Regions from separate parts of the Streptomyces nogalater genome, predicted to be linked through region 2. Evidence: predicted binding sites of a transcription regulator. Region 2 holds the regulator's gene; the other holds the start of a gene.
The links. Region 2 encodes HrcA, which represses chaperone genes, less so after heat shock. Its sites were predicted from a motif close to TTNGCACTCNGNNNNNCNGAGTGCNAA; they were not measured.

Region 1: groL (chaperonin GroEL) is a predicted target of HrcA. The motif match lies at 10,239-10,265, and genes of this name have one in related genera.

Annotation. Positions count from the first base shown of each region.
Region 1 is NZ_BAAASM010000037.1:137,331-148,818, forward strand. Features, by position in the region: gene ABD350_RS25675 (1-phosphofructokinase family hexose kinase) at 1-321, opposite strand, end outside; gene nagA (N-acetylglucosamine-6-phosphate deacetylase) at 444-1,571, opposite strand; gene ABD350_RS25685 (ROK family protein) at 1,658-2,602, opposite strand; gene ABD350_RS25690 (ABC transporter substrate-binding protein) at 2,666-3,988, shown strand; gene ABD350_RS25695 (DUF3263 domain-containing protein) at 4,023-4,247, shown strand; gene otsB (trehalose-phosphatase) at 4,299-5,132, shown strand; gene ABD350_RS25705 (alpha,alpha-trehalose-phosphate synthase (UDP-forming)) at 5,120-6,559, opposite strand; gene ABD350_RS25710 (glucosyl-3-phosphoglycerate synthase) at 6,635-7,579, opposite strand; SAM riboswitch class I at 7,737-7,882, shown strand; gene thrC (threonine synthase) at 7,901-9,184, shown strand; gene ABD350_RS25720 (MoaD/ThiS family protein) at 9,181-9,456, shown strand; gene ABD350_RS25725 (cold-shock protein) at 9,890-10,093, shown strand; gene groL (chaperonin GroEL) at 10,428-11,488, shown strand, end outside.
Region 2 is NZ_BAAASM010000009.1:56,303-67,790, reverse strand. Features, by position in the region: gene ABD350_RS08195 (glucarate dehydratase family protein) at 1-141, opposite strand, end outside; gene ABD350_RS08190 (adenosine deaminase) at 282-1,286, opposite strand; gene ABD350_RS08185 (ribonuclease Z) at 1,307-2,212, opposite strand; gene ABD350_RS08180 (histidine triad nucleotide-binding protein) at 2,219-2,572, opposite strand; gene ABD350_RS08175 (S41 family peptidase) at 2,644-5,874, opposite strand; gene ABD350_RS08170 (VOC family protein) at 5,932-6,324, opposite strand; gene ABD350_RS08165 (16S rRNA (uracil(1498)-N(3))-methyltransferase) at 6,344-7,081, opposite strand; gene ABD350_RS08160 (nitronate monooxygenase) at 7,078-8,166, opposite strand; gene dnaJ (molecular chaperone DnaJ) at 8,333-9,469, opposite strand; gene hrcA (heat-inducible transcriptional repressor HrcA) at 9,470-10,486, opposite strand; gene ABD350_RS08145 (MBL fold metallo-hydrolase) at 10,648-11,370, shown strand; gene ABD350_RS08140 (DUF3097 domain-containing protein) at 11,439-11,488, shown strand, end outside.

The DNA.
Region 1 (11,488 bases), on a different contig from region 2:
CACCAGCGCGTCCACCAGGGCACCGGGCGCGTCCGCGCCCTGTTCCCCGGGCAGCGCCCGGCCGGCCCGCGGGCCCGCCCCGGGCTCCGGCCCCGCCGGCGTCCCCGCCAGCATCGAGCGCAGGACCGTGCCGGTGTGGCCGCCCGCGAAGCCGGTGACCGTCACCTCGTGGCCGAGGGCGGCCAGCACCCGGGCCACGTTCACGCCCTTGCCGCCGGGGCGCTCGGTGACCTCCGAGACGCGGTGCGCGGCGTGCGGCCGCAGCGACCGTACGCGGTAGGTGATGTCGAGAGCGGTGTTCAGTGTGACCGTGAGGATCACCCGGGCCGACCTCCCTCGAAGTCCCTGCGGTGTCTTGGGTGTCCGGGGCCTCGATCATGCCAAAGAGACGGCCACCGGCCCAGTGCGCGGGCAGGCCGTCGTCTCCCCGACACGGTTACGGATCAGGGCAGTTGGGGCGCTACCACCCATTCGCCCCGCCGCATCACGCCCTTCAGCGCGAAGTCCGCGTCCAGCAGGACCAGGTCGGCGTCCTTGCCGGGCTCCAGCGAGCCGATCCGGTCGTCCAGGCCGAGCAGGCGCGCCGGGTTGGCCGACAGCGCGGTCACCACGTCCTCCACCGGCAGCTTGTCCACGGTCACCGCCCGCCGGAACGCCCGGTCCAGGGTGAGCGTGGAGCCCGCGATCGAACCGCCCTCCACCAGCCGGGCCACGCCCTCGCTGACCTCGACCTCCAGCGGGCCGAGCAGATAGCGGCCGTCGGCGCTGCCGGCCGCGTCCATCGCGTCGGTGATGAACGCGACCCGGTCCGCGCCCGCGTGCCGGAACGCCAGTTCCAGCGCGGCCGGGTGCAGGTGGACGCCGTCGTTGATCAGCTCGACGGTGACCCGCCCGTCCTGGAGCAGCGCGGCGATCGGGCCGGGCGCGCGGTGGCCCAGCGCGGGCATGGCGTTGAACAGGTGGGTGGCGACGGTGGCGCCCGCGTCGATGGCCTGGACCGTCTGCTCGTAGCTCGCGTCCGTGTGCCCGATCGCCGCGATCACCCCGTGCTCGGCGAGCAGTCGTACCGAGTCGATGCCGCCGGGCAGTTCGGTGGCGAGGGTGACCATCTTGGCGTGGCCGCGCGCCGCGTCGATCAGCTTGCGGACCTCGGCCGGGTCGGGGTCGCGCAGCAGCGCCTCGGAGTGCGCTCCCTTGCGGCACGGCGAGATGAACGGGCCCTCGAAGTGGATGCCCGCGATCTCGCCCTGCTCGGCCAGTTCGCTCAGCAGCCCGGCCTGGCGGACCAGCAGGTCCATCTCGTCGGTGACGGTGGAGGCGACGAGCGTGGTGGTGCCGTGCAGCCGGTGGGTGCGGACGGCCGTCATGGCCTGCTCCGCCGTACCGGCGAAGGACGCGCCGCCGCCGCCGTGGTTGTGGATGTCCACGAAGCCGGGGACCAGCCAGTGGCCGGTGACGTCGACGACCTCGGCGCCGGCCGGCGCCGAGGCGGCGATGCGGGTGCCGTCGACCACCACCCGGCCGTTCGTCACGGTCCCGGTGGGCAGCACCACGTGCGCGCCGGTGAGCACCTGCGGGCCCGTCGTGGCGGAGCGCGCGAGCGCGCGCGCCGCTGGTGGGGCGCCGTCCGGGTCCGGAGTTTCCCGCTCGGTTGCCATCAGGTGCTTACCTCCGGAGTCGTAGGAGTGGTCGTCAGCAGATCGCGGGCCAGCAGCCCCGCGCCCAGGCAGCCGGCGCTGTCGCCGAGGGCGGCGGGGACGAGGGCGGGCGCCTTCTGGAAGGTGATCCGGCGCCGGACGGCGTCGTCCAGCGGTCGGAACAACACTTCCCCCGCCTCGGCCAGCCCGCCACCGATGATCAGCGTGCACGGGTCCAGCAGGGTGACGGCGGTGAGCAGACCGTCGGCGAGCGCGTCCACCGCCTCTTGCCAGACCCGGACGGCGTTCGGGTCACCGGACGCGACGGCCCGCGCGCAGTCCGCCGCGTCCGCGTCCGGGTCGCCGCAGGCCGCCGCCCAGGCCGCGCCGACGGCTGCGGCGGAGGCGTACCGCTCCAGACAGCCGCGCTGCCCGCAGGGGCAGTCGGTGCCGCCGGGCCGTACGACGATGTGGCCGATCTCGCCCGCGAAGCCGTGCGCGCCCGCCTCCACCCGCCCGCCGATGCCGATCGCGCCGGCGATCCCGGTGCCCAGCGCCAGGAACAGGAACCGGTCGGTGCCCCGGCCCGCGCCGACCCGGCCCTCGGCGAGGCCGCCGGTGCGCACGTCGTGGCCGAGGGCGACCGGCATCCCGAGCCGGTCGGCGAGGAGCGCGCGCAGGGGGACGTCCCGCCAGCCGAGGTTGGCGGAGTAGACGGCGGTGCCGTCCGTCTCGTCGACGATGCCGGGGACGGCGATGCCGGCCGCGCCGGCGGGTTCGCCGTACCGCTCGGCGCCGTGGGCGCGCAGTTCGGTGGCGAAGTCGAGGATGCCCGCCACGACCGCCTCGGGGCCGTGTTCGCGGCCGGTGGAGCGGCGGGCGCGGTGCAGCAGCGTGCCGTCGGCGCCGACGAGGGCGGCCTTCATCCCGGTACCGCCCACGTCCAGGGCGATGACATGTCTCACCACGGGGCTAGTGTGACCCTCCCACCCGCGAGAGGTCTAGTCCACTCACGTGGTGTAGACCTTATGTGTCCATATGTTGAACGGTCAGACGGCAGGGTTGGGGCTTTGAGGGTGCGTCGGGGTACGGCAGGAACGATCGCGGTGGTGTCCGCACTGGGCATGACGGCGGTCCTCGGCGGCTGCGGGGCCACGGGGTCCTCCGACGTCACGCTCAGACTGGTCGCCGCCGACTACGGAGACTCGGCGGCACACAGCTCCAAGAAGTACTGGGACGACCTGGCCAAGGACTACGAGTCCACGCACCCGGACGTGAAGGTCGAGGTCAGCGTCTACTCCTGGAACGACGTCGACCGCAAGGTCAAGGAGATGGTCGACGCCGGGAACGCCCCCGACCTGGCCCAGATCGGCGCCTACGCCGACTACGCCGCCGCCGGCAAGCTCTACCCGGCCTCGGAACTGCTCTCCATCCGCACCCAGGCCAACTTCCTCTCCCAGCTCTCCGACGCCGGCCAGTGGAAGTTCACGCAGTACGGCATCCCGTTCGCCGCCTCCACACGGGTGCTCTTCTACAACAAGACCCTGTTCACCCAGGCCGGCATCACCCCGCCCACCACCTGGGCCGAACTGGCCGCCGACGCGCAGGCGCTCAAGGACAAGGGCGTGAAGTACCCCTTCGCGCTGCCGCTCGGCCCGGAGGAGGCGCAGGCCGAGACCATGCAGTGGCTGCTCACCGGCGGCAACGGCTACACCGACGACATCGGCACCTACACGATCGACTCCGCCACCAACATCTCCACCTTCACCTGGCTCAAGGACGAACTGGTCGGCAAGGGGCTCACCGGCCCGGTCGCCCCCGGCAAGCTCAACCGCGCCGACGCCTTCGCCGCCTTCGCCGACGGCCGGGTCGGCATGCTCAACGGGCATCCCACACTGATCCAGCAGGCCACCGCGAAGGGCGTGAAGTTCGGCACCGTGCCGATGCCGGGCCGCACCGGCAAGGCCAGGGCCGCCATGGGCGTCACCGACTGGATGATGGCCTTCAGGCAGAACGGCCACCGCGACCAGGTCGGCGACTTCCTCGACTTCGTCTACTCCGACAAGAACGTCCTCGACTTCTCCCGCACCTACGGGCTGCTGCCGGTCACCAGCTCCGCCTCCAACGCCATGAGCGCCTCGTCCCAGGCGACCGACAAGGCCCTGCGCCCCTTCCTGGAAGAGCTGCCCAGCACCGAGCTGTACCCCGTCGGCAAGACCTCCTGGGCGGCGGTCAGCGCGGCCGTGAAGCAGAACATCGGCCAGGCCGTCGCCCCGAACGGCAGCCCCTCCGGCGTGCTGACCCGGCTCCAGTCCACGGCCACGGCGGCCGACAGCAGCACCGCCGGCTGAGCACGCCGCCCCGCCGGCCGCTACGGTGGCCGGCATGGAACTGGGCAGCCGCGAACAAGCCATCCTCGCGCTGGAGCGCCGGGCCTTCCCCGGGCCCGGCGCGAAGGAACGCGCCATCCGCGAGGAACTGGACCTGTCCCCGGTCCGCTACTACCAGCTCCTCAACGCCCTCCTGGACGACGAGCGCGCCCTCGCCCACGACCCGGTGACGGTCAACCGCCTGCGCCGGATCAGACAGGCCCGGCGGGCGGAGCGCTGACCCCGGCTCCGGCTGAGGAGTGAGCCCGGCCTCGGCGGATACTGTCGCGGTATGGATCCTCTGCCCATCCCGCAGACCCAGCCCGGCCGCGACGGGCTCGCCGCGCTGCTCGCGCGGCCCCGCACCGCGCTGATCGGCCTGGACTTCGACGGCACCCTGGCCCCCATCGTCGCCGACCCCGAGCAGGCCCGCGCCCACCCCGACGCCGTGCCCGCGCTGGCCGCGCTCGCCCCGAAGATCGCCTCCGTCGCCGTGATCACCGGCCGCCCGCCCGAGGTCGCCGTCCGCTACGGCGGCTTCACCGGCGTCCCCGGCCTGGAGCACCTCACCGTCCTCGGCCACTACGGCGCCGAACGCTGGGACGCGGCCACCGGCACCGTCACCGCCCCGCCCCCGCACCCCGGCGTGGCCGCCGCCCGCGCGGAACTGCCCCGCCTGCTGGAGCGGGCCGGCGCCGGCGAGGGCACCTGGATCGAGGAGAAGGGCCGGGCGCTCGCGGTGCACACCCGCCGGGCCGCCGACCCGCAGGCCGCGTTCGCATCCCTGCGCGCCCCCCTCGCCGACCTCGCCGCCCGGCACGGACTGATCGTCGAGCCCGGCCGCCTGGTACTGGAGCTGCGCCCGCCCGGCATGGACAAGGGCGTGGCCCTCCTCGACCACGCCCGGGCCGTCGGCGCCGGCTGTGTCGTCTACGCCGGCGACGACCTCGGCGACCTGCCCGCCTTCGCCGCGATCGACGAACTCCGCGCCGACGGCGTCCCCGGCCTGCTGGTGTGCAGCGGCAGCACGGAGGTCACCGAACTGGCCCGGCGGGCCGACCTGGTGGTGGACGGCCCGGAGGGGGTCGTGGGACTGCTGCGGGCGCTGGCCGCTCAGCTCGGCTGAGCGGTCAGGGCCTGAAGCTGGTCCAGGAACCAACGGGCGGGCGGCAGCGCGGTCGCGGCGGCGGCCAGCCGCTTGGAGCGGGCCGCCCGCTCCTCCGCCGGCAGGGTCAGCGCCTCGTGCAGCGCCCGCGCCGTGCCCGTGATGTCGTACGGGTTCACCGTGAACGCGTCCTCGCCCAGCTCCTCGTGCGCCCCGGCCTCCCGGGACAGCACCAGCGCGCAGCCCTCGTCCGAGACCACCGGGATCTCCTTGGCGACCAGGTTCATGCCGTCCCGGATGGGGTTCACCAGCGCCACGTCGGCCATCCGGTAGGCGGCGAGCGAGCGCGCGAAGTCGTCCTTCACGTGCAGCACCACCGGGGTCCAGCCCGGGGTGCCGTACCGCTCGTTGATCCGGTCCGCCACCCGCCGCACCTCGGCGGTGTAGTCGCGGTACACGGCGAGGTCCTGGCGGGAGGGGTAGGCGAACGCCACGTGGACGACCCTCTCCCGCCACTCCGGGTGGTCGGTCAGCAGCTGCTCGTAGGCCAGCAGGCCCCGCACGATGTTCTTCGACAGCTCGGTGCGGTCCACCCGGACGACCGTCCGGCGGCCCTGGCCGATCTCCTCGCGCAGCGCCGCCATCCGCTCGGCCACGTCCTCCCGGTGCGCCCGCTCGCGCAGGAAGTCCGCGTCCGCGCCCAGCCCGTGCACCCCGATCCGGGTGCCGGAGGGGATGCCGGGCCCCAGCACCTCCCGGCAGCAGGCGGTGAAGGCGTCCGCCCAGCGCCGGGTGAGGAACCCCGCCCGGTCCGCGCCCAGGATGCCGCCGAGCAGCTCGGCCGCGATGTCGTCGGGCAGCAGCCGGAAGTAGTCCGGCGGGGCCCACGGGGTGTGCGAGAAGTGGCCGATGCGCAGGTCGGGCCGGAGCCGGCGGAGCATCCGGGGGGCCAGCGCCAGGTGGTAGTCCTGGATCAGCACCGCCGCGCCCTCGCCCGCCTCCTCGGCCAGCGCCTCGGCGAACGCCTGGTTGTAGGCCCGGTACGAGGCCCACTGCCGGCGGAACTCCGCGTCGAACACCGGTTCCAGCGGGGTCTGGTACAGCAGGTGGTGGACGAACCAGAGCACCGAGTTGGCGATGCCGTTGTACGCCTCGGCGTGCACGGACGCGTCGATGTCGAGCATCCGCACCCGCTGCCCGCCGGTGTCCTCCTCCGGCAGCAGCCCGCCGTCGGCGCGCCGCACGGCCGCCCGGTCGCCGTCGCCCAGCGCGGCGCACACCCACACCGAGTCCGCGTCCGGCCCGATGGCGGACAGTCCCGAGACCAGCCCGCCGCCGCCCCGCCGGGCGTCGAGCGAGCCGTCCTCGCGTACCTGATAGGAGACCGGGCCGCGGTTCGAGGCGACCAGTACCCGAGCTTTGCCGACAGCAGTGCGCGTGGAAGCCATACGCCTCAACCTAGCCCGGCCCGTAAACCCTCAAACGTGCGATCCACCTGCGAAAGCAGGTCGTATACGGACCGTTCACGCCACCTTCCGCTCCGCGTACTCCGCGATCTCCACCATGGGCGGGCGCTCCTCGGTGTCCACCGAGTAGGTGCGCGGCTCGAAGCCGTCCTCGCCCCGCTCGAACTGGGTCAGCGCGGGCCGCACCAGATGGCCCCGGGCCAGCCGGAGCTGGGCCGTGCGGTAGATCGCGGCGGCCATCCGGCCGAGGGCCTGGCCGTCCTGGTGGCGGTGTTTGCGCACCCCCACGTCGACCTGGGCCAGCGCGTCCAGGCCGACCAGGTGCAGCGCGTCCACCAGCATCCCCAGCTCCACGCCGTAGCCCACCGGGAACGGCAGCTGCTCCAGCAGCGAGCGGCGGGCCGCGTACTCGCCGCCCAGTGGCTGCACGAAACCGGCCAGCTGCGGCCAGTGCATGTTCAGCAGCGGCCGGGCCATCAGCTCGGTGACCCGCCCGCCCTGACCGGCCGACCCGGCGAGCGGCCGGTCGTACATCGCCTTGACCAGGTCCACGTCCGGCTCGGTGAGCAGCGGCCCGACGATGCCGAGGACGAAGTCGGAGGAGAACTCCCTGAGATCCGCGTCGACGAAGCAGACGATGTCCCCGCCGGTCACCAGCAGCGAGCGCCACAGCACCTCGCCCTTGCCGGGGACGGCCGGGACGCGGGGCAGGATCTCGTCGCGGTGGACGACCCGGGCGCCGGCCCGCGCGGCGACCTCGGAGGTGCGGTCGGTGGAGCCGGAGTCGACGACCACGATCTCGTCGACGAGCGGGAGCCGCTCGACGAGATCGCGGCGGATGGCGGTGACGATCTCGCCGACCGTCTCCTCCTCGTTGAGGGCGGGCAGTACGACGCTGATCGTCTGGCCCGTGCGCTGCTTGGCGGCCAGCACCTGGTGCGGCGGTCGGTCGGCCACGGACCAGGAGCGGCGGCTCAGCCAGCGCTCGACTTCTTCCAGCACGGTCGGCGGCTCCTCACTGTCACCACCACACGTCACCGTGTGATGCATCTCGCGGTTCGGACGACTATCTCAACTGTCCTGGCCTTCGGTTACAGTCTTGAACAACGCCGATGACCATCGCATGTCGGGGGGTCAAGCGGCGTTGACAACCACATACAGCTCATCCAGAGGGGCAGAGGGACACGGCCCGATGAAGCCCCGGCAACCCTCCAGCCGATTCTCGTCTTCTTCCGAGCGAGGCTCCCGGCTAGGGAAGGTGCCAAATCCGTCTCACGGCGAGATGCGTCGTGAGGAAGATGAGGAGAAAGGGCCTCGCCTCACATGGCTGTGCAGACAGTTGCCACCCCCAGCGACTCCACCGTGGACCTCGGTCCCGCCTCGGCCCTCAGCTGTCGCGAGTGCGGCCACCGGGTACCCCTCGGACCGGTCTTCGCCTGCGAGGAGTGCTTCGGCCCGCTGGAGATCGCCTACGACTTCTCCGCCTACGACACCGAGGAACTGCGCCGGCGCATCGAGGCCGGTCCCGCCAGCATCTGGCGCTACGCCCCGCTGCTGCCGGTCCCGGCCGACGTCGCCGGAAAGCCCAATCTCAACCCCGGCTGGACCAAGCTCGTCAAGGCCGACAACCTCGCCCGGGAACTGGGCGTGACCGGCGGCCTGTACGTCAAGGACGACTCCGGCAACCCGACCCACTCCTTCAAGGACCGGGTCGTCGCCCAGGCCCTGGAGGCCGCCCGCGCCTTCGGCTTCACCACCCTGTCCTGCTCCTCCACCGGCAACCTCGCCGGTGCCGTCGGCGCCGCCGCCGCCCGGGCCGGCTTCCGCTCCTGCGTGTTCATCCCGCACGACCTGGAGCAGGGCAAGGTCGTCATGGCCGCGGTCTACGGCGGAGAACTCGTCGGCATCGAGGGCAACTACGACGACGTGAACCGCTTCTGCTCCGAGCTGATCGGCGACCCGGCCGGCGAGGGCTGGGGCTTCGTCAACGTCAACCTGCGGCCCTACTACGCCGAGGGCTCCAAGACGCTGGCGTACGAGATCTGCGAGCAGCTCGGCTGGCGGCTGCCCGACCAGATCGTCATCCCGATCGCCTCCGGTTCCCAGCTGACGAAGATCGACAAGGGGCTCCAGGAGCTGATCAGGCTCGGTCTCGTCGAGGACAGGCCGTACAAGATCTTCGGCGCCCAGGCCGAGGGCTGCTCCCCGGTCTCCACCGCCTTCAAGGCCGGCCACGACGTCGTACGGCCGCAGAAGCCGGCCACCATCGCCAAGTCCCTGGCGATCGGCAACCCGGCCGACGGCCCCTACGTCCTGGACGTGGCCCGGCGCACCGGCGGTGCCGTGGAGGACGTCACGGACCCGGAGATCGTCGACGCCATCCGGCTGCTGGCGCGCACCGAGGGCATCTTCGCGGAGACGGCGGGCGGGGTGACCGTCGGCGTGACCCGCAAGCTGCTCAAGGAGGGCGTGCTGGACCCGGCCAAGACCACGGTCGTCCTCAACACCGGCGACGGCCTGAAGACCCTGGACGCGGTCGCCGGGACCGGCCTGACCGCCACCATCCGCCCGACCCTGGACTCCTTCCGAGAGGCTGGCCTCGCATGAGCGTGACCGTTCGCATCCCCACCATCCTGCGCACCTACACCGGCGGCAAGGCCGAGGTCCCGGCCGAGGGCGGCACGCTCGGCGAGGTCATCGCGGACCTGGAGAAGAACCACACCGGGATCGCCGCCCGTGTGCTGGACGACCAGGGCAAGCTGCGCCGGTTCGTCAACGTGTACGTCAACGACGACGACGTGCGCTTCGAGCAGGGCCTGGACACGGCGACCCCCGACGGCGCCGGGATCTCGATCATCCCCGCGGTCGCCGGCGGCTGACCCCTTACCGACGGCCGGGCCGGTCACTGACCGTCCACTCGATTGCCCCCTCCGTGAGAGAAACGGAGGGGGCAATTCTGCGTGATTGAACGCGGTAGAGTTGGGGAACACGGTCGCGGCCGGGTGGTCGCGAGCCCTGGAATCATGCCGCGCGCCCCGTTAAGAAGTAGCCAAGTTGTGCGGGTTCTGCGCGGCTTTTGTGGCTTTTATGGGGCCCGACTTGCCCTGGAGTCGGGTGAATTCTCGCCATATTCCGGACCCCTGACGTCCAGAATTCTCGTCCGATTGACCTGTTGCAGACGGCAGTTGGACAGATACATTCGGCCGCGGTCGACGCGTTCCGGCGCACGCCCCCGACCAGTTGGGGGGTGAGGTCTGACCCGGGTCCGCGAAGTGTGGATCTGTGCAAGGGCCAGTAATAGGGGAGTTAGGCATGGCTCAGGGCACCGTCAAGTGGTTCAACGCGGAGAAGGGGTACGGCTTCATCGCGGTCGACGGTGGTGCGGACGTCTTCGTCCACTACAGCGCGATTCAGATGGACGGCTACCGCACCCTGGAAGAGGGCCAGCGGGTCGAGTTCGAGATCTCGCAGGGCCAGAAGGGTCCGCAGGCCGACATGGTTCGCGTCACCGCCTGAATGTTTTTCGTGTGAAGGGCCCGCACCTCGCAGAGGGTGCGGGCCCTTCTCCGTGCGCCTCTCCGTGCGCCGTGCCGGGCCCCTCGCCGTGTTCCGGTTCCCGCGTTCGCGGGCGGCTGACGGCCACTCCCCACCCGGCCGGGCGCTTGCACTCGACCATGCCGAGTGCTAATCATTGCGTTAGCACTCTGAAGGTGAGAGTGACAGTGAAGGACCGGGTCGGTGAGGCCCGCAGGCCGGGTGGGGCAAGGAACCACGAGGCCGGCGAGCCGTCCGTCGCGGGCGCGGGCGCGGTCCGAAGGAATCACCCCCAGTCCTGGAGGGACCACTTCACATGGCCAAGATCATCGCGTTCGACGAGGAGGCGCGGCGCGGCCTCGAGCGCGGCATGAACCAGCTCGCGGACGCCGTGAAGGTGACGCTCGGCCCCAAGGGCCGCAACGTCGTCCTCGAGAAGAAGTGGGGCGCGCCCACGATCACCAACGATGGTGTCTCCATCGCCAAGGAGATCGAGCTGGAGGACCCGTACGAAAAGATCGGCGCCGAGCTGGTCAAGGAAGTCGCCAAGAAGACGGACGACGTCGCCGGTGACGGTACGACCACCGCGACCGTGCTCGCCCAGGCCCTGGTCAAGGAAGGCCTGCGCAACGTCGCCGCCGGCGCCAACCCGATGGCTCTGAAGCGCGGTATCGAGAAGGCCGTCGAGGCCGTCTCCGCCGCCCTGCTGGAGCAGGCGAAGGACGTCGAGACCAAGGAGCAGATCGCCTCCACCGCGTCCATCTCCGCCGCCGACACCCAGATCGGCGAGCTGATCGCCGAGGCCATGGACAAGGTCGGCAAGGAAGGCGTCATCACCGTCGAGGAGTCCAACACCTTCGGTCTCGAGCTGGAGCTCACCGAGGGTATGCGCTTCGACAAGGGCTACATCTCCGCCTACTTCGCGACCGACATGGAGCGCATGGAGGCGGTTCTCGAGGACCCGTACATCCTCATCGCCAACTCCAAGATCTCCGCGGTGAAGGACCTGCTCCCGCTGCTGGAGAAGGTCATGCAGTCGGGCAAGCCGCTGCTGATCATCGCCGAGGACGTCGAGGGCGAGGCCCTGTCGACCCTGGTCGTCAACAAGATCCGCGGCACCTTCAAGTCCGTCGCCGTCAAGGCCCCGGGCTTCGGCGACCGCCGCAAGGCCATGCTCGGCGACATCGCCATCCTCACGGGCGGCGAGGTCATCTCCGAGGAGGTCGGCCTCAAGCTGGAGAACGCGACCCTGGACCTCCTGGGCCGCGCCCGCAAGGTCGTCATCACCAAGGACGAGACCACCATCGTCGACGGTGCCGGCTCCTCCGAGCAGGTCAACGGCCGGGTCAACCAGATCCGCGCCGAGATCGAGAACAG
Region 2 (11,488 bases):
GGTGACGCCGTCGGCGGTGACGACCTCCACGATCAGCCGCGGGGTGTACGGCTGGTGTACGCCCTGGGTGTTGAGCAGCGGCGGGTCGGCGACCAGGATCGGCGTCAGCCGTACCTCGGCGATGGTCAGATCACGGGCCACAGGGAGACTCCACCATCTCGCATCATGAATTACGTCTACATATGAGAACGAACGCTAGACGGTTCTACCCCTGGTCACCACACCCCCAAACAACACCGTGGCCGGGATCACACACCCCGGCCACGGCCGCCCCGGCACCCCTACGACACGTCGTCCCCGAACTCGTACGCGTCCACCTCGGCGAGATAGCGGGCCCGGCGCTCCTCGTCGTCCTCCAGGAAGGAGGCGAGGAAGGAGTTGCGGGCCAGCTCGCGCAGCCGGTCCCTCGACAGGCCCAGGCTCTCGTGCACGGCCGCGAAGTTGTCGCCCGCGTACCCGCCGAAGTACGCCGGGTCGTCGGAGTTGACCGTGCACAGCAGCCCGGCGTCGAGCATGGCGGGCAGCGGATGGTCGGCGAGGGTGTCGACGGTCCGCAGGCGCACGTTGGACAGCGGGCACAGGGTGAGCGGGATCCGCTCCCGGACCAGCCGCTCCACCAGCGCCGGATCCTCCACACAGCGCAGACCGTGGTCGACGCGCTCCACGCCCAGCACGTCCAGCGCCTCGGTGACGTACTCCGGCGGCCCCTCCTCACCGGCGTGCGCGACCCGGCGCAGCCCGAGCGCGGCGGCGGCCTCGTACACCTCGCGGAACTTCGCCGGGGGATGCCCGACCTCGGCGGAGTCCAGGCCGACACCGGTGATCCGGTCCAGGTACGGCCGCGCGGCCTCCAGCGTGAGCAGGGCCGACTCGGCGGACTCGTCCCGCAGGAAGCACATGATCAGCCTGGTGGAGACGCCGTGGTTCGCCTCGCTCTCCCCCAGCGCCCGCCACAGCCCCTCCACGACCGTGCCCAGCGGCACGCCCCGGGCCACATGGGCCTGCGGGTCGAAGAAGATCTCCGCGTGCCGCACGCCCTGCGCGGCGGCCCGGGCGAGGTAGGCGTTCGCCAGGTCGGCGAAGTCGTCCTCGGTGCGCAGGACGGCCATCAGCTCGTAGTACAGATTCAGGAACGACTGGAGGTCCGCGAAGCGGTAGGCCTCGCGGAGGGCGTCGGTGTCCGCGTACGGCAGGCTCACGCCGTTGCGGGCGGCCAGCTCGAACGCCAGCTCCGGCTCCAGGGTGCCTTCGATGTGGAGGTGCAGTTCTGCTTTCGGGAGAGGCATCAAAGCATCGTACGGGTGTTTTACCGGCGTTTCGGAACCGGTACCCGCAGCAGATCGTGGGCCACGGTCAGCTCCCCCGTGAACCCGGCCGCCCGCGCCTGCCGCTCGAACTCCCCGGGCTCGGTGTAGCGCTGGCTGAAGTGGGTGAGCACCAGGTGCCGCACCCCGGCGTCCCGGGCCACGGCGGCGGCCTGCCCGGCCGTCAGATGCCCGTGCTCGACGGCGAGGTCCGTGTCCTCGTCCAGGAACGTGGACTCGATCACCAGCAGGTCGCAGTCCTCCGCGAGCGCGTGCACGCCGTCGCAGAGCCGGGTGTCCATGACGAACGCGAACCGCTGTCCGCGCCGTACCTCGCTGACGTCCTCCAGGGCCACGTCCCCGAGCCGCCCCTCCCGCTGGAGCCGGCCCACGTCCGGACCCTGGATGCCGTGCGCGGCGAGCCGGTCGGGCAGCATGCGGCGGCCGTCGGGTTCGACGAGACGGTAGCCGTAGGACTCCACCGGGTGGGAGAGACGGCGGGCCTCCAGGGTGTAGGACCGGGTGACCGCGAGGAGGCCGTCGGCGGCGACCGGGGCCTCGGTGAGGGAGACGGTCTCGCGGTAGGCGGTCGCGTAGCGCAGACGCTCGAAGAAGCGCCGGCCGGAGCGCGGATAGTGCGCGGTGATCTCGTGCGGCACCTGGTCCAGGTTGATCCGCTGGATGACTCCGGCGAGGCCCAGGGAGTGGTCGCCGTGGAAATGCGTGACGCAGATCCGGTTCAGGTCGTGGGCGGCGACCCCGGCGCGCAGCATCTGCCGCTGCGTGCCCTCGCCGGGGTCGAACAGGATGCCCTCGCCGTCCCACCTCAGCAGATAGCCGTTGTGGTTGCGGTGCCGGGTCGGGACCTGGCTGGCGGTGCCGAGAACCACCAGTTCACGTACGGACACGGGCGCTTATCCGGGGGGCCACTGGAGGCCGCGGCCGCCGAGGACGTGCGCGTGGGCGTGCCAGACGGTCTGGCCGGCACCGCTGCCCGTGTTGAAGACGAGACGGTAGCTGTCGAGCCCTTCCGCGTCGGCCACGGCCTTGGTCTCGGCGAGCACGTCCGCGGCCACCTGCGGTGCTCCGGCGGCGAGAGCGGCCGCGTTCTCGTAGTGGGCCTTGGGGATGACCAGGACGTGGGTGGGGGCCTGGGGGTTTATGTCCCGGAAGGCCACGGTCGTCTCTGTCTCCCGGACGATCGCCGCCGGGATCTCGCCCGCGACGATTCGGCAGAACAGGCAGTCGTTCTGCGGCTCTCCGGCCATGCGCTGCGCTCGCTTTCAGGGGTGATCAACAGGGTTGGCATGGTAGCCCGTCGGGGGCGGGTCGGCACCGCTCAGTCCGGGAGCCCCGGAGGCGTCTTCGCGGGGTTCGTCTCCAGTGCCTCCAGCGCGAGCGCGATCGCCGCGTCCAGCTGGGCGTCCGTGCCGGAGGCCCAGTCCTGGGGCCGCTGGACGACCTCCACGTCCGGGTCCACGCCGTGGTTCTCCACGTCCCAGCCCAGGCCCTCCAGCCAGATCGCGTACTTCGGCTGGGTGACCAGGGTGCCGTCGACCAGGCGGTAGCGGCTGTCGATGCCGATGACCCCGCCCCAGGTGCGGGTGCCGACGACCGGGCCGATGCCGAGGGCCTTGATCGCCGCGTTGACGATGTCGCCGTCCGAGCCGGAGAACTCGTTGGCGACGGCGACGACCGGGCCGCGCGGCGCGTCCAGCGGATAGCTGGTGGGGCGCATGCCGCGGGCCAGGTCCCAGCCGACGATCCGGCGGGCCAGCTTCTCCACCACCAGCTGTGAGGTGTGGCCGCCGCGGTTCTCCCGGACGTCGACCACGAGTCCCTCGCGGGCGACCTCCACCCGCAGATCGCGGTGGATCTGCGCCCAGCCGGGGGCCTGCATGTCGGGGACGTGGAGATAGCCGAGGCGGCCGGCGGAGGCCGCGTGGACGTGGGCGCGGCGGTCGGCGACCCAGGCGTGGTAGCGCAGCGGCTCCTCGTCGGCGATGGGCACGACGACGGTGTGCCGGGGTTCGCCGCCGCCGGCCGGGGAGACGGTCAGCTCCACCGGATGGCCCGCCGTACCGACCAGCAGCGGGCCCGGGCCCGCCACCGGGTCGACCGGGTGGCCGGCCACCGCGATGACGGCGTCCCCGGGGCGGACCGCGACGCCGGGCGCGGCGAGCGGGGAGCGGGCCTGCGGGTCGGAGGTCTCCGACGGCAGGATCCGGTCGATCCGCCAGCTGCCGTCCTCGTGCCGGGAGATGTCGGCGCCGAGCAGGCCGAGCCGGGCGCGGCCGGAACCGCCGCGCGGGGTGACGTAGGCGTGCGAGGTGCCGAGTTCGCCGTGCACCTCCCACAGCAGGTCGACCAGGTCGCTGTGGGTGGCGAGGCGGGCCAGCAGCGGGCGGTAGCGGTCGAGGATGCCGGACCAGTCGGCGCCGCCGAGGTCGGGGCGCCAGAAGTGGTCGCGCATGAGGCGGCCGGTCTCGTCGTACATCTGCCGCCACTCGGCGGCCGGGTCGACGGTCCCCCGGACGCGGGCGAGGTCGACGGTGACGCTGGTGTCGCCGTCGTCGTCGCCGCCGGTACGGCGGTCGCTGGGCACGACCCGCAGCCGGCCGTCGCTCCACAGCAGCAGCCGTTTGCCGTCGCCGCTGACCTCGAAGTGGTCGGCGTCGGCGGCGAGGTGCTCCAGGCGGCGCTGGGCGAGGTCGTAGCGCTCCAGCTCGGTGTGCGGGTCGGAGTCCTCGGGGTGGGCACGGGTGGCGCCGAGGGCCCCCTGCACCGGGTGGCGCAGCCACAGGACGCCGTCCTTGGCGGCGCGCAGCGTGGAGTAGCGGCCGGCCTCCACCGGGAAGGGGATTATGCGGTCGGCGAGCCCTTCGAGGTCGATGCGGGTGGCGGGGGCGCCCTCGCTGTCGGGGGTCTCGTCCTTGTCGGGGGTCTCGAAGGGGCGGCCGTGGCGCTGCGGGCCGAACGGCGAGGGGGTGGTGGCGGCCAGGGTGATCAGGTGCGGGCGGGCGCCGACCACGAAGGCGAGGTCGAAGACGTGTTCGTCGTAGACCGGGTCGAAGGCGCGGTGGGAGAGGAACGCGAGGTGTTTGCCGTCGAGGGTGAAGGCGGGCGCGTAGTCCTGGAAGCGCAGCGGGGTCGCCTCGGTGACCGACAGGTCGGTGGTGTGGGCGATGCGCAGCTGGGACAGCGGGCGCGGGCCGGGGTGGGACCAGGCCAGCCAGGCGGAGTCCGGGGAGAAGGCGAGGCCGGAGACCTCGCCGTCGTCGCTCCGGTCGACCTCGCGGACCTCGCCGGTCTCGCGCTCGACCAGCAGCAGCCGGCCGTCGTGCGCGGCGACGGCGGCCCGGCCGCCGTCGGGTGCCATGGCCAGCTCCAGGACCCGGCCGAGCTGTCCGGCGGCGAGCCGGCGCGGCGGGGCGCCGGGCACGGTGCCGGTCGCCGGCGCGAACTCCAGGGCGTCCTCGCCCTCGGCGTCGGTCACCCACACCACCCACTCCTCGCCGTCGGCGCGGAAGGCGCGCGGCATCCGGGCGCGGACGCCGGGGGTGGCGGCCAGGGCGCGGGCCGGGCCGGAGCGGTGGGTGACCCAGTGGACGCCGCCGCGCACGCAGACGGCGCTGCCGCGCGCGGTGTGGCCGGGGGACGCCTCGCCGAACCAGCGGGAGGCGTTGACCGGGTACGGCCTGAGGTCCACGCGGGGCCCGCCGAGCCGTACCTCCAGCCGGCGCGGCTCGGCGCCCTCCAGGTCGTCCAGCAGCCACAGTTCACCGGCCGAGCCGTACACGATCCGGGTGCCGTCACCGGCCGCGTGCCGGGCGTAGAAGCCGTCGAGAGGGGTGTGCCGGCGCAGGTCGGAGCCGTCGGCGAGGGAGGAGTAGAGCGCGCCGGTGCCCTCGTGGTCGGAGAGGAACGCGATGCGGTCACCCGCCCACACCGGGCACTCGATGTTCCCGTCGAGGTCCTCGTGCAGCCGCACGAACTCCCCGGCGCCTTCCGCGCCTTCGGCGGCCCGGTCGATCCACAGCTTGCCCGCCGTGCCGCCCCGGTAGCGCTTCCAGTAGGCGGCCTCGCGGCCCATCGGCGCGGACAGCAGCACGGTGGCCGGGCCGAGGGCGACGCCGCCGACCGGGCCGTAGGGCAGGGTCTCGGCCGGGCCGCCGTCCAGCGGGACGGCGTGCGCCCAGGTGTGCCGGAAACTGTGCCGGCCGTGCGCGCCGAGCGCGAGGACCCGCCCGTCCGGGGTCCAGCCGCACACCTCCGTACGGGAGTTGCCCCAGTACGTCAGCCGTTTCGCGGGCCCGCCGTCGACCGGGGCGACATGCACCTCGGGGGCGCCGTCCCGGGTGGACGTCCAGGCCAGGTGCCGGCCGTCGGGCGACAGACGGGGCCGGCTCACCGGCATGTTGTCGGCGCTGACCCGCCAGGCCCGGCCGCCGTCCAGCGGAGCGAGCCATACGTCGTCCTCGGCGACGAAGGTCACCAAGTCGCCGTGCAGATGGGGGAAGCGGAGGTATCCGGAGCCGTTTGCGGTTCCCGTCGAAGCGCCCTGAGTCACCCCGTCACTCTACGCAGCGACCGGCCCGGCCCGCCCCCGGTTTCCGGTCACTCGGGGTCAGCCGCGCAGCAGCAGCCACTCCTGGAGTTCCACCAAGTTGCCCTCCGGGTCCTTCAGATGGGCCACGCGCATGCGGTCGGTCATGGGGGCCGGACCGTGCAGCAGGGCCGCGCCCCGGGCGGTGATCCCGGCACAGTAGGCGTCGAGGTCGTCGACGCGCAGCACGACCAGGGAGCGGTGCCCGGTGGCGGTGTCGCCCAGCTCGGCCAGGACCTCGGCCATCATCGAGCGGTCCTGGAGCGCGATCCCGGCGGAGCCGGTGTGCGGGCTGAACTTCTCGTACGGTCCCCCGGTCGCGCCGGACTGCGGCTTGAGGCCGAGGACATCGGCGTAGAAGCGGTAGCAGGCGGTGAAATCGCTGACCAGGAGCCGGACTTGGGCGAGTTCCACGGTGTTCTCCGAGCGGTGTTCAAGACCAGCGGCCGGTGCGCCCCAGGAGCAGGGCCGCGGCGGCGGTGCCGGCGGTGGAGGTACGCAGGACGGTCGGGCCGAGGACGTACGGCGTGGCACCGGCCTGGGCGAAGAGCGCCAGTTCCTCCGGGGAGACGCCCCCCTCGGGGCCGACGACCAGCACGATCTCGCCCTCGGTGGGCAGCGGTGCGGTGGCCAGCCGGTCCGTGCCGCTCTCGTGGAGTACGGCGGCGAAGTCGGCGCGGGCGAGCAGCGCGGCCACCTGCTTGGTCGTCGCCGCGTCCGCGACCTCGGGGAAGCGGACCCGGCGGGACTGCTTGCCGGCCTCGCGGGCGGTGGCCCGCCACTTGCCGAGCGCCTTCAGCCCGCGGTCGCCCTTCCACTGGGTGATGCAGCGGGACGCCTGCCAGGGCACGATCGCGTCGACGCCGACCTCGGTCATGGTCTCGACGGCGACCTCCCCGCGGTCCCCCTTGGGCAGGGCCTGCACGACGGTGATCCGCGGGCTGGGCGCCGGTTCCTCGGCCACCGGGTCCATGCGGACGATCAGCCGGTCCTTGCCCTCGGTGCCGGTCACCTCGCACACCGCGTAGCGCCCGGCGCCGTCGGTGAGGACGACCTCCTCGCCGGGCCGCAGCCGCTTCACGGAGACCGCGTGGCGGCCCTCGGCGCCCTCCAGGACGTACCGGTCGCCGTCCGGCTTCCAGTGCTCCACGACGAAGACAGGGGCGGTCACGCGCCCTCACCCCCCTTACGGGACTCGTCCGACAACGCTGTCCGGGCCTCGGCGAGTTCCGCCGCCAGCACCTCCACCAGCCGTCCGGCCGGCAGTTCCCGGGCCATCCGGTGGCCCTGCCCCGCCCACAGCGCCATGCCCTGCGCGTCACCGGCCTTGGCGGCGGCCTTGCGCAGCGGCGAGGTGAGGTGGTGGACCTCCGGGTAGGCGGCGGGCGCGTACGGGCCGTGCTCGCGCAGGAACCGGTTGACCAGGGAGCGGGCCGGGCGGCCGGTGAAGGCGCGGGTCAGCCGGGTGCGCGCGAAGAGGGGGTCGGTCAGCGCCCGTTTGTGCGGGTCGGGCGCGCCGGACTCCTCGGTGGCGAGGAAGGCGGTGCCGAGCTGCGCCGCGTCGGCGCCGGCCGCGAGGACGGCGGCGATCTGGCCGCCGCGCATCAGGCCGCCGGCGGCGACGACCGGGATGTCCACGGCCTCGCGGACCTGCGCGAGCAGCGACAGCAGTCCGACGCCGGCGCCGTCGTTCTCGGGCGAGTCGCGGTGCGTGCCCTGATGGCCGCCGGCCTCCACGCCCTGCGCGATCACCGCGTCCGCGCCGGCCGCCTCGACCGCGCGGGCCTCCTCCGCGGTGGTGGCGGTGACCAGGGTGAGGGTCCCGGCCCGGCGCAGCCGCGCGACGACCTCGCGGTCCGGCACGCCGAAGTGGAAGGAGACCACCGGGACCGGGTCGTCGAGCAGGACGGCGAGCTTGGCGTCGTAGCCGTCGTCCCGGCCGCCGTCCGGGTCGCCCAGCTCGGTCTCGTACCAGGCGGCCTCGCCGGCCAGCTGGTGGGCGTAGACCTCGACGGCGCCGGACTCCGCGTGCTCGGGCTGCGGCATGAACAGGTTGACGCCGAACGGCCGGCTCGTGAGCCCGCGCAGCCGCTTGATCTCCTGGTACATCCCGTCGGCGGTCTTGTAGCCGGCGGCGAGGAACCCGAGGCCGCCGGCGTCGGAGACGGCGGCGGCGAGCTGCGGGACGGAGACTCCGCCCGCCATGGGGGCCTGCACGATCGGGAGGGGGAGGAGATCGGTCAGCGGGGAGGACATGACGGCATGGTGTCACGTCCCCGGGACCGGTCCGAATCGGGGCATCCCCCGGAATATCCCCGAGGCACCCCCGACATGCCCCGGGGATGCCCGCCGGGCTCGGCGCCTTCGGGGACGCGTCCCTCAGCCGACGTCAGCGACCGTCGAACGCGTCCCTCAGACGACGTCAGCGACCGTTGAACGCGTCCTTCAGCCGGGAGAACAGGCCCTGCTGACCCGGCTGGAACTGGCCCTGGGGGCGTTCCTCGCCGCGGAGCTTGGCCAGCTCGCGCAGCAGGCGCTCCTGCTCGGGGTCGAGCTTGGTCGGGGTCTGCACCTCGACGTGCACGACCAGGTCGCCCCGGCCGCCGCCGCGCAGATGCGTGACACCGCGGTCGTGCAGCGGGATCGACTGGCCGGACTGGGTGCCGGGCCGGATGTCGACCTCCTCCATGCCGTCCAGCGTCTCCAGCGGGACCTTGGTGCCGAGCGCCGCGGCCGTCATCGGGATGGTGACCGTGCAGTGCAGGTCGTCGCCGCGCCGCTGGAAGGTCGGGTGCGGCAGCTCGTGGATCTCCACGTACAGGTCGCCGGCCGGGCCGCCGCCGGGGCCGACCTCGCCCTCGCCCGCGAGCTGGATCCGGGTGCCGTTGTCGACACCGGCCGGGATCTTCACGGTGAGCGTGCGGCGCGAGCGCACGCGGCCGTCGCCGGCGCACTCCGGGCACGGGGTCGGCACGACCGTGCCGAAGCCCTGGCACTGCGGGCACGGCCGGGAGGTCATGACCTGGCCCAGGAAGGACCGGGTGACCTGCGAGACCTCGCCCCGGCCGCGGCACATGTCACACGTCTGGGCGGACGTGCCGGGCGCCGCGCCCTCGCCGTTGCAGGTGTTGCAGACGATGGCGGTGTCGACCTGGATGTCCTTGGTCGTCCCGAAGGCCGCCTCGTCCAGCTCGACCTCGATCCGGATCATCGCGTCCTGGCCGCGCCGGGTGCGCGAGCGCGGCCCGCGCTGCGACGCCGTACCGAAGAACGCGTCCATGATGTCGGAGAAGTTGCCGAAGCCGCCGGCCCCGAAGCCGCCCGCGCCGGCGCCGCCGGACTGCGAGAGCGGGTCGCCGCCGAGGTCGTAGACCTGCTTCTTCTGCGGGTCCGACAGCACCTCGTAGGCGGCGTTGATCTCCTTGAACCGCTCCTGGGTCTTCGGATCCGGGTTGACGTCCGGGTGCAGCTCGCGCGCGAGCCGCCGGAACGCCTTCTTGATCTCATCCTGCGACGCGTCGCGGCGCACGCCGAGAACGGCGTAGTAGTCCGTGGCCACTTACGACTCCGCCAGGATCTGTCCGACGTACCGTGCCACTGCGCGTACCGCTCCCATCGTTCCCGGGTAGTCCATGCGGGTCGGTCCGACCACGCCGAGCTTGGCAACCGCCTCGCCGCCCGAACCGTAGCCGACCGACACGACGGACGTGGAGTTGAGTCCCTCGTGGGCGTTCTCGTGGCCGATGCGCACGGTCACGCCCGGGTCCTTCGCCTCGCCGAGGAGCTTGAGGAGCACGACCTGCTCCTCCAGTGCCTCCAGGACGGGCCGGATCGTGAGGGGAAAGTCGTGTCCGAAGCGGGTGAGATTGGCGGTACCGCCGATCATCAGCCGCTCCTCGTTCTCCTCCACGAGTGTCTCCAGCAGGGTGGAGAGCACCGTGGAGACCGTACCGCGGTCCTCCGGATCGAAGGCGTCCGGCAGGTCCTCGACCAGCTTGGGCACATCGGTGAACCGGCGGCCCGCGACCCTGCTGTTCAGCCGGGCCCGCAGATCCGCCAGCGAGGCCTCGCCGAACGGGGCCGGGCAGTCGACCATACGCTGCTCGACCCGGCCGGTGTCGGTGATCAGCACGAGCATCACGCGCGCCGGGGCGAGCGAGAGCAGCTCCACGTGCCGGACCGTGGACCGGGTCAGCGACGGATACTGCACGACGGCGACCTGCCGGGTCAGCTGCGCGAGCAGCCGCACCGTGCGCGCCACGACGTCGTCGAGGTCGACGGCGCCCTCCAGGAAGTTCTGGATCGCGCGGCGCTCGGGCGCGGTCATCGGCTTCACGCCCGCGAGCTTGTCCACGAACAGACGGTAGCCCTTGTCGGTGGGGATGCGCCCCGCGCTGGTGTGCGGCTGCGCGATGTACCCCTCGTCCTCCAGGGCCGCCATGTCGTTGCGGACGGTGGCCGGGGAGACGCCGAGGTTGTGCCGCTCGGTGAGCGCCTTGGAACCGACCGGCTCCTCGGTGCCCACATAGTCCTGGACGATGGCGCGCAGCACCTGAAGCCTGCGTTCACTCAGCATCCGCGCGCACCTCCAGCACGTCGTCCCTCGTCCCATCGGGTCGTCCGCCTGGCACTCTTCCCACGCGAGTGCCAGCATTCCCCGGCCCAGTGTACGGCCGTCGGGTACACCCGGGGCAAGGTCGGCCCGCCCCGCCGGGTCCTACCGCTAGCGTCGCGGGTATGACCGTGACTTGGGAAGAGCTGGGGTGGGAACGGCTGGCGGCCGGGGTGGGACGGTGCCGGCTGCCGGGCTGGGACTGCACGGCGGGGCTGGTCGTGGGCGAGGGGACGGCGCTGCTCGTGGACGCCGGTTCGAGCCTGGCGGAGGGGGCCCGGCTGCGCGCGCGGGCCGAGGATCTGGCGGGCGGCCGTGTGACCCATCTCGCGCTCACCCACCCCCACTTCGACCATGTGTTCGGCGCGGCCGCGTTCGCCGGGGCGGAGGTGTACGGGGCGGTCGGCCTGGACGCCGTGTTCGCGTTCGAGCGGGCGGAGCTGCGGCTGGACGCGGTGCGCAACGGGCTGCCGGTCGCCGACGCCGACGAGGCGGTGGACGCGCTGGTGGCCCCCCGGCACCCGGTGTCCGGCGAGTGGACGCTGGACCTCGGCGGCGGCCGCCAGGCGCTGCTGGCCAACGTGGGTCCGGGCCACACGGCCCACGACCTCGCGGTGCTGATCCCCGGCTCCCCGGAGATCGTCTTCTGCGGCGACCTGGTGGAGGAGTCCGGCGAGCCCCAGGCCGGCCCGGACGCGGTCCCCGCCCGCTGGCCGGACGCCCTGGACCGGCTGGTGGCGCTGGGCGGCGAGGACGCACTGTACGTGCCCGGGCACGGGGCGGTGGTGGACGCGGCGTTCGTACGGCGTCAACGGGACGAGCTGGCGGCACGGTTCGGCGTGATCTGAACGGCGTTCCGGTTCGGATTCCGGCGTGTCGCACTTGTCACGTCGCGGCTTCTCCTATCGTCATCCGAATGCGCCCACCCGTCTCCCGCCACCGCCCTTCCAACGAGGGCCCTCCGGG